Regions from separate parts of the Qipengyuania zhejiangensis genome, predicted to be linked through region 2. Evidence: predicted binding sites of a transcription regulator. Region 2 holds the regulator's gene; each other region holds the start of a gene.
The links. Region 2 encodes LexA, which represses DNA repair genes until DNA is damaged. Its sites were predicted from a motif close to GTTCCNCNCTTGTTCT; they were not measured.

Region 1 (3,278 bases), 270 kb from region 2:
ATCCAGCAGATCCGCGCAAACTCCAACCGTGCAGCCAGCCTGACGCGCCAGCTGCTGGCTTTCAGCCGTCAGCAGACGCTGCGCCCTGTCGTGCTCCAATTGCCCGACGTGGTCAGCGAAGTCAGCCAGCTTCTCAAGCGGCTGATGGGGGACAAGATCGAATTTTCGGTCCGCCACGACCGTGAACTTGGACCGGTCCGTGCCGATCCCCAGCAGTTGGAACAGGTTATCATCAACCTCGCGGTCAACGCGCGCGATGCGATCCAGGCCTATGCCACGAAGCGTGGCCAGCAGGACTGGAAGGGCCGCCTGACACTTGCGACCCGCCGGGTTTCCGCCCGCGACGTTCGCAAGATGGGCATCGATATCATGCCTGCCGACGATTATACCGTGCTGATCGTCCAGGACACCGGCGGCGGCATCCCGGAAGAGCACCTCAGCAAAATTTTCGAGCCTTTTTTCACGACGAAAGAGCAGGGGAAGGGCACCGGCCTGGGCCTCTCCACCGTGTACGGAATCGTCAAGCAGTCGAACGGCTTCATCTTTGCCGACAATGTGCGCGGTACGGACGGCATGCCGGCTGGCGCGCGGTTCACGGTCTACCTGCCGGTTCACAAGGGTGAGCTTCCGGTTGCGATGCGGCAGGAGGAAGCGGAAGATCAGAAGGCAAGCGACTGGTCCGCTGGCGGCAAATTGCTGCTGGTCGAGGACGAGGACATGGTTCGCGCCGTGGCGGAACGCGCGCTGGTGCGGGCAGGCTACACGGTCACGACGGCCTCCGACGGTGAAGAAGGGCTCGCCGCGATCGCCAACGGAACCGAGGAATTCGATCTCATCGTGTCCGACGTGGTGATGCCCGCGATGGATGGCCCGGCCATGGCGCGCGCAATCCGCCGGGTTAAGCCCAAGTTGCCGATCCTGTTCATGTCGGGATACGCAGAAGAGCAGCTGCGGAACGAAATCGATATCGAACTCATGCACTTCATCCCCAAACCCTTCAGCGTGCAGCAGATCAACGCCAAGGTTGCCGAAGTGCTGGCCGAACAGCGCAAGGGTTAGAAACCCCCGCTCGCAAATGCGTGGAACAAAAAGCGAAAAAACTTTCGTTCCACTCTTGTTCTTTTGGAACAAAGCCGATACATCGCTTTCCAGTTGAAGAGTCGAAGGGCGGCTCTTTGCAAGTGCAGGAGGTGATGTCATGGCGGCCAATCTGAAGCTGGTGAAGGAAAAGGTAGTGGACGCAGACCGCCAAAAGGCACTCGACGCCGCACTCGCGCAGATCGATCGCGCATTCGGCAAGGGTTCGGCCATGAAGCTGGGCCAGAAGGAAGCGATGAATGTGGAGACGATCTCCACAGGCTCGCTCGGCCTCGACATCGCTCTTGGTGTCGGCGGTCTTCCCAAGGGTCGCGTCATCGAAGTTTACGGGCCTGAAAGCTCGGGCAAGACGACGCTGGCACTCCATGTGCTTGCCGAAGCGCAGAAGGCTGGCGGCACAGTCGCCTTCGTCGATGCCGAACATGCTCTCGATCCGGTGTACGCCAGGAAGCTGGGCGTGGACATTGACGAACTGATCATCTCGCAGCCCGATACCGGCGAACAGGCTCTCGAAATTGTCGATACGCTTGTGCGTTCGAACGCGATCGATGTGCTCGTGGTGGACTCGGTTGCCGCTCTGGTGCCGCGTGCGGAAATCGAAGGCGAAATGGGTGACAGCCACGTCGGCCTCCAGGCCCGCCTGATGAGCCAGTCGCTCCGTAAACTCACCGGTTCGATCAACCGCTCCAAGTGCATGGTCATCTTCATCAACCAGCTGCGCATGAAGATCGGCGTGATGTACGGAAACCCCGAAACCACCACTGGCGGTAACGCGCTCAAGTTCTATGCATCCGTCCGCCTCGACATCCGTCGCACCGGCCAGATCAAGGACCGGGACGATATCATCGGGAACTCGACCCGCGTCAAAGTCGTCAAGAACAAGGTCGCGCCGCCGTTCAAGCAGGTCGAATTCGACATCATGTACGGCGAAGGCATCTCGAAAATTGGTGAAATTCTCGATCTTGGTGTGAAGGCCGGCATCGTCGAAAAATCGGGCAGCTGGTTCAGCTATGACAGCGTCCGGATCGGCCAGGGTCGGGAAAACGCAAAGACCTTCCTGAAGGAAAACGAAGAGTTGTGCGCCAAGTTGGAAGCCGCCATCCGCGGCCGCACCGACAAGGTTGCCGAGGAGATGATGACCGGTCCGGACGCGGACGAGGACTGATTCCCCTCAAGTGAGAGCATGCCTGCCCAATCCCCCGGGCAGGCGCTGCAGCCGGACTGTCCCCTGGCGATCTCAAACGAACGGAAAGCCGGTGCGCGCCAATCGATGGCCGCACCGGCTTTTCGTATGTGCTGGTGGCGGGCTCTGTACCGCTCGCCTAGGGTTGCCGGCGAATCGCCACGCAGATCTGGCCGCACCGGGAGAATTTCATGACCATCACAGTCCACCATCTCAACAACAGCCGTTCCCAGCGCATCCTCTGGCTGTTGGAGGAACTCGGCGCGGATTACACGGTCACACACTATCAGCGCGATGCGGAGACGAATCTTGCGCCTCCCGAGCTGAAGGAGCCGCACCCTTTGGGCAAATCGCCCCTGATCGTTGACGATGGCCTTCGCGTCGCGGAAAGCGGTGCGATTATCCAGTATATCTGTGAACGGCACGGCGGCGCAGGGTGGCTTCCGGAAACCGATACTGAAGACCATGTGCGCCATCTGGAATGGATGCAGTTCGGGGAGAGCAGCTTTTTCGTGCCCGTGATGATGAAGATCATGGCGGGCCGACTTGGCGAAGCGGCTGCTCCGATCATGCCGCGGATCGATGAACAGTTTGCCGACCATGTGCGCTTCATGGAGGACGGCCTTTCCGACAGCCTGCATTTCGTTGGCGACGATTGGACGGCGGCCGATGTGATGATGAGCTTCCCGGCTGAAATCGCCGTGATGCAAGGCTTCGCCGCATCGTGCCCGAAGACGGTCCGGTTTGTCGAAGCGGTGCATGCACGGCCAGCATGGAAGCGAGCACGCGATGAGGCCGGACCCTATTTCATCTGGTGATCTTCCGGATGAGATCGCGCATCGAGGTGCCGTCGACGGAGCGTGGGACAGGTGGACCTTTATTCAGCAACCGAAAGGCATGGCCCGAAATATGTGGCGATGCGCTGACAGCGAGAGGATGACGCGGCAGGGTGACCGACAAATCGGAGTGGACGGGCAGGGTAGGGGCCAGCTGGGCC
Region 2 (3,278 bases):
GGTCGATTGCTGCGGCACGGGCGGCGATGGACACCATACCCTCAACGTTTCGACGGCTGTAAGCCTGGTTGTGGCAGCCTGCGGGGTGCCCGTGGCCAAGCATGGCAATCGCGCGGCGAGCAGCAAGGCGGGCGCTGCCGACACGCTCGAAGCGCTCGGGCTGGATATGGAAGCGGCGGGAAGAACTGCCGAAAAGTCCTTGTCCGAGCTGGGAATTTGTTTCCTTTTCGCCAAGAATCACCACCCGGCGATGGGCCGCATCCACCCAATTCGCCAGCGCTTGGGTGTGCGCACGATATTCAACCTGATGGGGCCGCTTTCCAATCCCGCGGATGTCAGGCGGCAATTGATCGGCATCGCACGGCCGGCCTATGTTCCGATTTATGCAGCAGCGAAGGCGAAGCTGGGCACGGATCGCACGTTCATCGCTTCGGGAGACGAAGGGCTGGACGAATTGAGCCTGGCCGGCGGCAACGAACTCGCCGATGTGGTCGACCACGATTTTGCGATGCGTCGGGTGGACGCGAGCCAGGCTTCGCTTTCCCACACGCCCGTTGACGCGATCAGGGGCGGTGATCCCGCGCACAACGCTCGGGCGCTCCAGGCGCTCTTGTCTGGTGCGCCCGGCGCCTATCGCGATGCCGTCCTGTTCAACGCCGCCGCCACGTTGATCGTCGCAGGCAAGACCGACGATTGGGCGCAGGGCGCCCTGATCGCAGCCGAGGCCCTCGATTCCGGCAAGTCGAAAGCACTTCTCGAAAACTGGATTGCGCTGGCACGATGAACAAGCTGATCGAAATCTGCGCAACCAAGCGGGAAGAGGTTGCCGCTCGGAAGGCTCAACGCAGCCTGACCACGCTCGACAGTCTTGCGCGCGAACAGTCGCCCACACGCGGCTTCGCAACCGCTCTTGCCGCAGCGCAGGAAAAGGGATTCGGCCTGATTGCAGAGATCAAGAAGGCGTCGCCGTCCAAGGGCCTGATCCGGCCCGATTTCCGCCCCCCCGACCACGCCAGAGCCTACACCGCCGGAGGTGCCGCATGCCTCTCGGTCCTGACCGATGCCCCGTATTTCCAGGGGCACGAAGACTTTCTGGTGGAAGCTCGCGCGGCCTGCCCGATCCCCGTCCTGCGCAAGGATTTCATGGTCGACCCCTGGCAAGTGGCCGAAGCCCGCGCCATCGGGGCCGACGCCATCCTGATCATCGTCGCGGCCCTCGATGACGGCGCGATGCATGAAATCGAGGAAGCGGCGATCGAACGCGGCATGGACGTGCTCGTTGAAGTGCACGACGAAGGCGAAATGGAGCGGGCATCGCGGCTCTCCTCACGTTTGATCGGCGTGAACAATCGCGATCTTCGCACCTTCGCGACCGACCTTGCAACGACCGAACGCCTCGCTGCGCTCGCTCCGAAAGACGCGCTGCTGGTGGGCGAAAGCGGCATTTCCAGTCACGCCGACTGCCTCCGCCTGGAACGCGCAGGTGTGCGCAGCTTCCTGGTTGGCGAAAGCCTCATGAGGCATGGCGATGTCGAAGCGGCGACGCACAAACTTCTGAACGGCTGAACGAACGCGCACGGGACAATAGGCGAACACCTGTTCTCCCGGCGATTGGTCGGAAATGGCGCAATTGCTTGACTTAGCGAATCACGTTGCTTACTTGTTCCGCATTCGTTCACAGGGTTGTGAACAGGCGACACGGGAGTATCGCGAACATGCTGACCGCCAAACAGCACGAATTGATCCGCTTCATCCAGCAGCGTCTGGAAGACACCGGAATTTCACCGAGCTTCGAAGAAATGAAGGAAGCTCTCGACCTCAAGAGCAAGTCGGGGGTTCATCGGTTGATCTCGGCCCTCGAGGAACGCGGCTTCATCCGTCGTTTGCCCAACCGGGCGCGCGCGCTCGAAGTGGTCAAGCTTCCCGAAGATGCCGTGACCGGCGCTGCAAAACCGCGCGCGGTCAACGATACCGTGACGGCGGTTGTCCCGCCGAGGACCGCTGCCCCGCAACCGGCAAACGACATTATCGACGTTCCGCTCCACGGACGGATTGCGGCAGGCGCGCCGATCGAGGCTATCGAGGGCCAGTCGAGCATGCCGGTTCCTGCCGCCCTCCTCGGCCCCGGCGAACATTACGCTCTGGAAGTGTCTGGAGATTCGATGATCGAAGCCGGGATTTTCGACGGTGATTTCGCATTGGTGAAGCGCACCGACACGGCCCGTGACGGTGAAATCGTTGTCGCTCTGGTCGACAATGAAGAAGCCACGCTCAAATATCTCCACCGCGAAGCCGGACGGGTACGGCTCGATCCGGCGAACGGATCCTACGAACCGCAGGTTTACGACACGCACCGGGTCCAGGTGCAGGGCAAACTGGCAGGATTGCTTCGCCGCTATCACTGATGCGGCGTGATGGTGCGCGCCGGTCGGGGCAATCAATCCTCGACCGGCCGCCACCACCCGTGCCTGCCCTCGCCCTGCGCCACCGTTTCGACACGGCCGCTATGCAAATATAGGGCCGTTCCGCCTTCCCGTTGAAGGAAACGACGATCGGCTTTGAGCCAAATTGGCCGACAGGAATACGGCAGATATCGGTCAGCAATCACTATGTCGGCCTGTTCGCAAGCGGCAGCGAGCGCGCGCTCCTCGATCAGATTACGGCTCCGGGCGACAAGGATACGCCAGGGTTTTTGCCCGCGATCCAGGACAATGGAACAGAAATCCGGGCTGCATCGTGCGCCTTGCCATTCGGCAAGAGGTATCGGCGGTGTCTGGATGGCGGACATTTCCCGCAGATTGTCCTGCGCATAGCTACCGGCGCTGTCCCGCAATACCAGCAACCGGCCGTCCCCTGCCCGTATCCCGACATCCCGCCCGTCTCTTGTGATCAGCATGTCGGCGGGGGGCGCGCTCCACATCATCAGCGCACCCAACGCAGCGATGCCCAGGCCCCACAACCTGGTCGGCCCTCTCCATAACGCGAGCCAAAGTCCCCCACCGACGAAAACCAACACCGCGGCAAGCGAAATGCGCGGGGCCAGTTTCACCGCGCCCGGCTGATCCGACACGGTGTGCGCAATTCCAAGCAGCAGATCGAGCGATTTGCCCACCAGCCACCAGGCCGGCGATCCAGCCCCGATCAGATCGAGCAGAAGCGCAATCGCCACAAGAGGCATCGAGACGAACGTGACCAGCGGAATAGCCAGCAGATTGGCAAGCGAACCGTAAATGCCCGCTCTGTGAAAGTGGAAAAGCACGATGGGCATCAGCGCAATC
Region 3 (3,278 bases), 290 kb from region 2:
TCGATCCCAATCGGGCCGAGTGGCAGATGGAAAGCTCCTATGCAGAAACCAATCTCGGAGTGATGCTGAAGGAACAGCGGCGCTTCGAAGAAGCCGAGCCGGCCTTTGCGCGGGCGCTCGCCCGGATCGAGAAGGTGGCGGCAGGCGAGGCCTATGATCCCGGTCGCCAGGTCGAGATCGGCCAGATTATGGATTGGCTTGGCATCGTCACCGGAGAACTCGGCAAGGAACGCGAAGCGCTTGAGCTGCACCAGCGCGAGGTTGCGATCTACGACCGCCTGCTCGAGCGCGATCCTGCGAATGCGTCCGCCAAGAACCGACTTGCCATTGCGTTGCAGTTCGTCGGCGCACAGCAACTTGACCTCGGCCGGTTGCCAGAGGCCATCGCCGCCTATGATCGTTCGCTCGCGATAAACGGCGAATTGCGCGCACTCGAAGGCGCAAACACCGAATGGCAGGAAACGGCGGTACGTGCGCAACTGTCGCAGGCCGAACAGTTGATCTATGCGGGCCGCAACGACCAGAGCGGAGACGTGCTCGCTCGCGCCGATGCGCTGCTTTCGCGCCTGGTCCTGTCCGATCCCGAGAACGACACCTGGTCAGGCGAGCTTCGCTTCACCCTGGCCGAGGTCGGCATGATGCTTGCGCTGGAGCGCGGTGATCTGGCGGCGGCTGGAAAGCGTTCCAGGGAAATATTCGCGCTGCTCGATCGGCTGAGCGAGACCATGCGGTCGATCCGGGCGGTGACGGCCCATCGCCTGCGCGGGGACCTGCACCAACGCTCGGGTCAACGCGAGGAGGCATTACAGAGCTGGATTACCGCGCTCGGAATGCTTCCCGCCGAGGGGCAGGATCTGGAGCGCGTTCTATTGCTCCGCCGTCTCGGCAAGTCGCAGGAAGCGGCAGCCATCAAAGCTGTGCTCGACAGGCGGGGCTATCGTCACCCCGCCTATCTCGCCGTACGCTAGATGATTGGAGATCAGGCCTTGAGCATGAATTCATTGACGCCCGAGGTGCCCTTGCTGCCGAGCATCGGGTCGAGCGTGATGTAATAACCGTTCTTGCTGGATAGCACGAGGCCGAGGCAATACCCGTAATCGGGCGCGGAATCGTCCGTATTATCGTCGATCTGGACCTGTTGATCGCTCAGCCGTACGGCAGTCATGCCGGGGACATCGATTGGCGCCGTATCGTATTCGCGCTTCTCGGCGTCGGTGACTGTGCAGAACCAGAGGAAACCGGTCACCGGACCCGTGCCGGAATACTCGGTTTTGGTGGCCCAGCGTCCGGTAACCGCATTGCCATGTTCGTCGACCATCTTGCTGCTATCGAGCGTGAAGGTGATGTCGACATTATCGGTGTATCCGTCTGCATCCTGAAGATTGGTGAGCTTCAGGTCGCCGTTTTTCTTGACTCGGTTCTTCATGTTGCCGGTGTCCGGATCCTGCCCGGTCTGGGTGTATTCAACGGTTGCGCCATACTGGCCGCTCGCCGGGTAATTCAGCGTCGGGGTGACTGTCACCTCGATGGACCGGTCTATGTCGCCTTGCTGCGTGTTGGTAAGTGTAGCCTGTCCCATCGGTCGTCTCCCGCCCCTTGAGGATATCGATGCGGGCTTGCTCCAAGGGTCGCCAAGCAAATCGCGCGCGGTTGATACGATCCCGAGGCGTGATGGGCGTCTTGTTGATCTTGCCGGAAGCGTCGCGCGCGCCGGTTCCACACAGCCTTACCTTGCCGGACCTTTGGCGCGACCGCCCGGAAGATGCAGCAGGCTGGGCCTGAATTTACGATTTGTAAACCGTAAGTTTCATTCGGGGGCACGCCATGTCGGCATGGTCCGTTTGCGTGTGGACGCCGCTCGGCAAGGGCGTTGACGAACGAGAACAAGTAGTGAACATTAGGCGTTGCCCAGAACGGCGCCAAAATGGGCCGTCGGGCGCACTGGACTCATGCCACTCTAACCCCCACTTGGACCCCCATGGCACTTACCAAGATTTCTGTCCGCGGCGCGCGTGAACACAACCTCAAGGGCGTCGATATCGATCTGCCGCGCGATGCACTGATCGTCATCACCGGCCTGTCCGGATCGGGCAAGTCGAGCCTCGCGTTCGACACGATCTATGCAGAAGGGCAGCGGCGTTATGTCGAAAGCCTCTCGGCCTATGCGCGTCAGTTCCTCGAAATGATGCAGAAGCCCGACGTCGAGCATATCGACGGCCTGTCGCCTGCCATTTCGATCGAGCAGAAGACCACCAGCCGCAACCCGCGCTCGACCGTGGCGACAGTGACCGAAATCTACGATTACATGCGCCTTCTGTGGGCGCGCGTCGGCGTGCCGTACTCGCCTGCCACGGGCCTGCCGATCGAAGCGCAGACCGTGTCCAACATGGTCGACCGCGTCATGGAACTGCCCGAAGGCACGCGGCTTTACCTGCTCGCGCCCGTCGTGCGGGGACGCAAGGGCGAATACCGCCGCGAACTGGCAGAATGGCAGAAGGCGGGCTTTACCCGCGTGCGGATCGATGGCGAAATGTACCCGATCGAAGAAGCGCCTGCACTCGACAAGAAATTCAAGCATGACATCGAAGTGGTGGTCGACCGGCTTGCCGTGAAAAGCGGCCTCGAAACGCGTTTGGCCGACAGTTTCGAACAGGCGCTGAAGCTGGCCGAAGGCCTGGCCTATGTCGACCTGGCCGATGGCGTGGTGCCGGGCCGCGAAGATGAAGGGCAGGGCGGCGGTGCCATGAAGGGCGCAGGTCTGCCGGCCAATCGCATCGTGTTCAGCGAGAAATTCGCGTGCCCCGTTTCGGGCTTCACCATCGAGGAGATCGAGCCGCGGCTTTTTTCCTTCAACGCCCCGCAGGGTGCCTGTGCCACGTGCGACGGCCTGGGCGAAAAGCAGCTGTTCGATCCGCAGTTGGTCGTGCCCAACGAAGCGCTCAGCCTGAAGAAGGGTGCGGTGGTGCCGTGGGCCAAATCCAACCCGCCGTCGCCCTATTACATGCAGGTGCTCGCCAGCCTTGCTGCCGAATACGAGTTCAGCCTCGAGACCCCGTGGGAGGATTTCGATCGCGAGATCCGCGACATCATCCTGCACGGCACCAAGGGCCGGGCCATCCCGCTCACCTTCAAGGACGGGCGCAAGTCCTACACCGTGCGCAAGCCGTTCGAAGGCGTGATCGGCAACCTCAACCGCCGCCTGCTCCAGACCGAAAGCGCGTGGATGCGCGAAGAGCTGGCCAAGTTCCAGACCGCGCAGCCGTGCGAGGCGTGCGAAG

Region 1: a site for LexA is predicted at 1,106-1,121, ahead of recA (recombinase RecA). Genes of this name have one in related genera too.
Region 3: a site for LexA is predicted at 1,881-1,896, ahead of uvrA (excinuclease ABC subunit UvrA). Genes of this name have one in related genera too.

What each region holds. Positions count from the first base shown of each region.
Region 1 covers NZ_JAYKGO010000001.1:772,464-775,741, forward strand. Annotated here, with positions in the region: gene VR863_RS03730 (hybrid sensor histidine kinase/response regulator) at 1-1,059, shown strand, start outside; gene recA (recombinase RecA) at 1,199-2,263, shown strand; gene VR863_RS03740 (glutathione S-transferase family protein) at 2,473-3,099, shown strand; gene VR863_RS03745 (class I SAM-dependent methyltransferase) at 3,231-3,278, shown strand, end outside.
Region 2 covers NZ_JAYKGO010000001.1:1,041,324-1,044,601, reverse strand. Annotated here, with positions in the region: gene trpD (anthranilate phosphoribosyltransferase) at 1-784, shown strand, start outside; gene trpC (indole-3-glycerol phosphate synthase TrpC) at 781-1,566, shown strand; gene lexA (transcriptional repressor LexA) at 1,716-2,405, shown strand; gene VR863_RS04975 (ComEC/Rec2 family competence protein) at 2,438-3,278, opposite strand, start outside.
Region 3 covers NZ_JAYKGO010000001.1:750,171-753,448, forward strand. Annotated here, with positions in the region: gene VR863_RS03625 (toll/interleukin-1 receptor domain-containing protein) at 1-968, shown strand, start outside; gene VR863_RS03630 (hypothetical protein) at 980-1,579, opposite strand; gene uvrA (excinuclease ABC subunit UvrA) at 1,979-3,278, shown strand, end outside.